One region of the Rahnella aquatilis CIP 78.65 genome, then DNA from elsewhere that is predicted to be linked to it. Evidence: predicted binding sites of a transcription regulator. Region 1 holds the regulator's gene; the other holds the start of a gene.

Region 1 (3,187 bases):
AGCGGCTTAGTCTATTACGCCTACAAAGATTTGATCCGCATTAAAATGCCACGCACAGCGAATGAAATGTATCACCTGCGCGATGCGGCTCCGGTCAAACGCGGCGAACTTGAAAGCGGTGATCTGGTATTCTTCAGAATCAATAACCGCGGCGCAGCAGACCATGTTGGTGTTTATGTGGGTAACGGCAAGTTTATTCAGTCTCCGAGAACAGGCGAAGACATTAAAATCACCTCTCTCGGCGATGATTACTGGCAAGATCACTATGTGGGCGCACGTCGGGTAATGACCCCGAAAACGATCCGATAATAAACAATTCGTTAAGTCTGAAGTTTCGCTAATCAGCCATTGAATAGCATTTAACGAAGCGTTTATGCAGGGAAGAGTATCAGCGGTAACGGTCAGTGCGTAAAATTGAAAAGGGCGATCCCTGCAACAGGAATCGCCCTTTTTTATGGCGGATCACTTAATGAATCAGTTCATCACTGCGGTGAAGCTGAAAGCAATAATCATAAGCAAAGCGCATACCGTGGTGATCAACGATAATTTCAGGTTGCTGTCCATCAAACCCCCTTTCGGATCAAATTGTGGCATTTTTAAAGCCACACTCATTGTGTGCCAACGCATTTTCTCATAATTAACCTTTAAAATCTTGTGTTGAATGACAAGGCGTTCCTGAGAATTTTGCTTCCACTTTCCTGCATTATAAGAGAAAATTGTCGGTTAACACGCCTGTGTGCCGGTTGATTTCACCCGAGAGCATTTCACGCCTCATTCTGAAGAATCCACCCAACGATTTGACTGCCCTTTTAGAAGCCAGCAGTGAGATCCACGCAAGCAAACGATTAACATAATGCTAACGTGCTGAAACACGTGAGTTCAGGAGTCATTGTTTACATGGCAACGATTAAAGATGTCGCAAAGCGCGCTGGCGTTTCCACTACAACCGTGTCGCACGTCATCAATAAAACACGTTTCGTCGCCGAAGAAACCAAAGACGCGGTTCTCCTTGCAATCAAAGAGCTACATTACTCGCCGAGTGCTGTCGCCCGGAGTCTGAAGGTCAATAACACTAAAACGATCGGCCTGCTGGCGACATCCAGCGAAGCGCCCTATTTTGCCGAAGTGATTGAGGCCGTGGAAAACAGTTGCTTCTCCAAAGGCTATACGCTGATTTTATGTAACTCGCATAATAATCTGGAGAAACAACAAGCCTATCTGCAGATGCTGGCGCAAAAGCGCGTCGACGGCTTGCTGGTGATGTGCGCAGAATATCCTGATGAATTGCTTAATATGCTCGAGGAGCACCGCGCCATTCCCATGGTGGTCATGGACTGGGGCGAAGCGCGTAAAAACTTCACCGACAGCATTATTGATAATGCTTTCGAAGGCGGTTACATGGCCGGGCGTTATCTGATTGAACGCGGTCATCGTGATATTGGCGTGATCCCGGGACAACTTGCACGTAATACCGGCGGCGGCCGCTTCCAGGGGTTTGTGAAAGCACTGACCGAAGCCAATATTCCGCTTCGTGAGGAGTGGGTGGTTCAGGGCGATTTCGAGCCGGAATCGGGCTATCAGGCGATGCATAAAATTCTGATGCAAAAGCATCGCCCCACTGCCGTCTTCTGTGGCGGCGATGTGATGGCAATGGGCGCCATTTGTGCCGCAGACGAACTGGGCCTTCGCGTTCCTCAGGATATTTCTGTGATCGGTTACGACAATGTGCGTAATGCCCGTTATTTCTCTCCGGCGCTGACAACCGTGCATCAGCCGAAAGAACGTCTGGGTGAAATGGCCTTTACCATGTTGCTGGACAGAATTGTCAGTAAACGTGAAGAGTCTCAGACCATCGAGGTACATCCGAAACTGGTCGAGCGACGTTCAGTCGCCGACGGTCCGTACCGCGATTACCGCCGTTAACAGATATCGAACGCCTGCCTGTGCAGGCGTTTTTTTTAATCACGCAGCCATTCCTGATTCATCGTTTCTGTCTCGCCCATATAGTCCAGTAACCAGGCCAGTGAGGGTGACGGATTGCTTTGATCCCACGTCAGACAGCACGGACTGTCCGGGAACCTATTTTCCAGCGTCAGCACCTGCAACTTCTTCTGTTCTATCCACGGCGTGACGCGGTGAACCGGCATCATCCCCACGCATAAACCTTCGGTCAGGCACTCCAGCGCGCAGGTCCAGTCTGGCACGACCAGGCGCCGCTGATTATCCAGCGTCCAGGTATCACGCTTAGGCAATGTCCGGGAAGTATCTTCCAGACAGAGTGCCGGATAAGGCCGCAGTTGATCATCATTCAGTGCGCCGGATAATTGCGCCAGCGGATGTTGCGGGCTGACGACGCAATGCCAGTCCATAAATCCCATGTCACGAAAACTGAAGCGCCCGCCAACGGGTATCGCGCGCGTGGCACCGATCGCCACGTCTGCACGCCCGTCGACCAGCGCATCCCAGACACCATTAAACACTTCCGAGTGAATAATGAGTTCGGTATCCGCAAAATGGTGGTAAAAATCGAGCACCAGACGCCGTGTTCGTGCAGGTTTTACAATCCGGTCGACCGCCACACGTAATTCGCCGCGCCAGCCGTTCGCCACCTGCTGACACTGCCGGCGTGTGGCTATCATTTTTTTTGTCAGAATCCGCGCTTCATCGACAAAAACCTTGCCTGCAGGCGTCAGCACTACCTCCCGGTGGCGACGTTCAAACAACGGCACGGCCAGCCACTGCTCAAGCTGACGGACGGTATAGCTGATAGCCGAAGGCACGCGGTGCAAGTCTTGCGCTGCCGCACTAAAACTGCCGGTTCTTGCCACGGCATCAACCACTTCAAGGGTGTATTCTGACCACATAATTCAGCCTTCAATATTTTTGATAGCAGTGTGCAAATATTAGCGTTTCACAAGCCTGTTATCAAAGCGTTAAACTCCGCCTCCGGTACGTAATCTGCGTCACATCATCTGCAATAAATAAATTAACGAGACGATAATGAAACCCTCCTTTGGATTTATGCTCTATCTTGCGGGACTGAGCATGCTGGGCTTTTTAGCCACCGATATGTATCTGCCTGCGTTCAGCACCATGCAAACCAGCCTGATGACCAGTCCGGGGATGATCAGCGCAAGTCTGAGCATTTTTCTTGGCGGATTTGCTCTCGGCCAGTTGTTATGGGGGC
Region 2 (3,187 bases), 1.4 Mb from region 1:
GTGACCGGTGTTCAAAACGTGCGTGACGTGATTCCGTTCCCGCGTACACCACGGAATGCAACCTTCTAATTAATTAAAATATTTTTAGTTAACAGAATAGTTACAAAACTAAGGCCAGCTTTGCTGGCCTTAGTCATTTTCAAAGATAGATCCCTGTCACAAAGTTCCGTAAAATACACATTTTGAAATACATTTTTTCCAACTGAAACATATTTAGTAATTTAGTAGCATTTTCGCTATGGATTAAGCTCACCACGGATGGAATAGTGCGTTCAGACACAGGAGACACCAAACTTTCGCGAATAGTTCCGTAAAGAATTATTTAAGGCAGTGGCAGGTGTCCAAATAAAACCAATGAGGGTAATAATAATGATGAAGCGCAATATTCTTGCAGTGGTAATCCCTGCTCTGTTAGTTGCTGGTGCAGCTAATGCAGCTGAGATCTATAACAAAGATGGCAACAAACTGGATCTGTACGGTAAAGTTGACGCCCGTCACACCTTCTCTGACAATGCTGGCGACGATGGCGACCAGACCTATGTCCGTTTCGGCTTCAAAGGCGAAACTCAAATTACTGACCAACTGACCGGTTACGGCCAGTGGGAATACAACGTTCAGGCAAACCACGCAGAAAGCGCTGGCGACGAAGGTAACAAAACTCGTCTGGGCTTCGCAGGTCTGAAATTCGGTGATGCAGGCTCTTTCGACTACGGTCGTAACTACGGCGTAATCTACGACGTAATGTCCTACACCGACCAACTGCCAATCTATGGCGATGACACTATGTACCAGAACAACGACAACTTCATGATTGGTCGTGGTAATGGCATGGCAACTTACCGTAACAGCAACTTCTTCGGTCTGGTTGACGGCCTGAGCTTCGCAGTACAGTACCAGGGCAAAAACCAAAACGATCGTGATGGCCATGACTTTGCTGCTGATGGTACCGACTTGGGTGTTCCTGGAAGTTCAACTAAAAACCAGAATGGTGACGGTTGGGGTTCTTCGGTAGCTTATGCTATCGGCAACTCTGGCGTTAGCGTAAGTGGTGCTTACTTCTCATCTAACCGTACTAACTCTCAGAAACTTGATGGTAACGGTGACAAAGCTTCCGCATATGCATTGGGCGCGAAATACGACGCTAACAACCTGTACCTGGCAGCATTCTACGGTGAATCCGAGAACACCACCATCTATGGCGGAGACTTCAACCAAGTTGCTAACAAAACTCAAAACTTTGAAGTTGTAGCACAATACCAGTTTGATTTCGGCCTGCGTCCTTCCATTGCTTACCTGCAGTCCAAAGGTAAAGATCTTAATGCGTTGGGTACTGGCTTTGCAGGCGGTGATGCTGACTTGGTTAAATACGTAGAAGTTGGTACTTACTACTACTTCAACAAAAACATGTCTACCTATGTAGACTACAAAATCAATCTGCTGGACGACAACAGCTATACCCGTACCGCTGGTGTTTCTACCGATGATGTTGTTGGTGTTGGTCTGCAATACCAGTTCTAATATCGCTTAACGATGCGCTTACGGGCGTAGCAAAGCGGATATCAAGGCAGAGCTTCGGCTCTGCCTTTTGCGTTTGTGTATGTTTGAAAATATCGTTTTTCCACCCTCGCCATAAAATATTTTAATCTCCCACGCCTTCTCACAACTCTGCTTTCTTTTTGCCGCAAACGGTTGGCAAACGGGGGCGCTGGCGTTACCCTGAGGACCTCTTTCGTCATATCAGGCTATGGAATTTTCCGACATGTTTGAAAAAATCACTGCAGCACCTGCTGACCCTATTCTGGGTCTTACCGATCTTTTCCGCGCTGACGACCGCTCTAATAAAATCAATCTGGGGATTGGTGTTTATAAAGACGAAACAGGTAAAACGCCGGTTCTGGCCAGCGTGAAAAAAGCCGAACAATTCCTGTTGGAAAATGAAACCACGAAAACCTATCTGAGTATCGACGGGTTGCCTGATTTCGCACATTGCACACAAGAACTGCTGTTTGGCAAAGACAGTGCGATTATCGCTGATAAACGGGCACGCACCGCGCAGACTCCGGGTGGCACGGGCGCCCTGCGTATCGCAGCAGATTTCATCGCGACACAAACCAGCGCCAGACGCGTGTGGGTAAGCAATCCAAGCTGGCCAAACCATAAAGGTGTGTTCTCAGCTTCGGGTCTGGAAGTTGTGGAATACAATTATTATGACGCCGCCAGTCACAGTCTTGATTTCGATGGCATGTTGAGAAGCCTGAGCGAAGCTAAAGCAGGCGACGTGGTGCTGTTCCACGGCTGCTGCCATAATCCAACCGGTATCGATCCTACGGAAGAACAATGGGCACAGCTGGCAGAATTGTCGGTGAGCAACGGCTGGTTACCGTTGTTCGACTTCGCCTATCAGGGCTTTGCAAAAGGTCTGGAAGAAGATGCGGCAGGTCTGCGGCTGTTCGTGGCAAAACACAAAGAATTGCTGGTCGCCAGTTCTTACTCGAAAAACTTCGGGTTATACAATGAACGCGTGGGTGCTTGTACGTTAGTCGCAGCCGATGAAGAAACTGCCGGTCGCGCTTTCAGCCAAATGAAATCGGTTATCCGTGCAAACTACTCCAACCCGCCGTCACACGGTGCTGCGGTGGTAGCCACCATTCTGGGTAACGAAACGCTGCGCACGCTGTGGGAGCAGGAACTAAGCGATATGCGCCTGCGTATCCATCGTATGCGCCAGCTATTCGTCAGCACGTTACAGGAAAAAGGCGCTCAACAGGATTTCAGCTTTATTATCAACCAGAACGGGATGTTCTCTTTCAGCGGCCTGACCAAAGATCAGGTATTGCGTTTACGTGATGAATTCGGCGTGTACGCGGTGAACTCCGGCCGTATTAACGTTGCTGGGATTACACTCGAAAACATGGCACCGCTGTGTGAAGCCATCGTCGCCGTACTGTAAAAGATAATTTGTGTTGCCCAATTAAAAAAGCCCGTCAGGAAACTGACGGGCTTTTTGTTTCTTGCTGATAAGCAGCAGATGTCATTACCAGACCGGCATTTCATCCTGCAGGAACGGATTGGTTTTACGCTCATAGCCAAAGTCTGACATCGGGCCATGACCGGGAATAAATACCATGTCATCGCCGAGCGGTAATAATTTCGTTTTGATGGAATGAATCAGCGCCTGATGGTCACC

The links. Region 1 encodes PurR, which represses purine synthesis genes. Its sites were predicted from a motif close to CANGCAAACGTTTGCNTG; they were not measured.
Region 2: RAHAQ2_RS07665 (amino acid aminotransferase) is a predicted target of PurR. The motif match lies at 1,679-1,696, and genes of this name have one in related genera.

What each region holds. Positions count from the first base shown of each region.
Region 1 covers NC_016818.1:3,029,569-3,032,755, forward strand. The annotation lists gene RAHAQ2_RS13590 (C40 family peptidase) at 1-309, shown strand, start outside; gene cydH (cytochrome bd-I oxidase subunit CydH) at 475-627, opposite strand; gene purR (HTH-type transcriptional repressor PurR) at 898-1,923, shown strand; gene punR (DNA-binding transcriptional activator PunR) at 1,959-2,864, opposite strand; gene punC (purine nucleoside transporter PunC) at 3,001-3,187, shown strand, end outside.
Region 2 covers NC_016818.1:1,674,780-1,677,966, reverse strand. The annotation lists gene asnS (asparagine--tRNA ligase) at 1-69, shown strand, start outside; gene ompC (porin OmpC) at 370-1,518, shown strand; gene RAHAQ2_RS07665 (amino acid aminotransferase) at 1,760-2,950, shown strand; gene RAHAQ2_RS07660 (MBL fold metallo-hydrolase) at 3,035-3,187, opposite strand, start outside.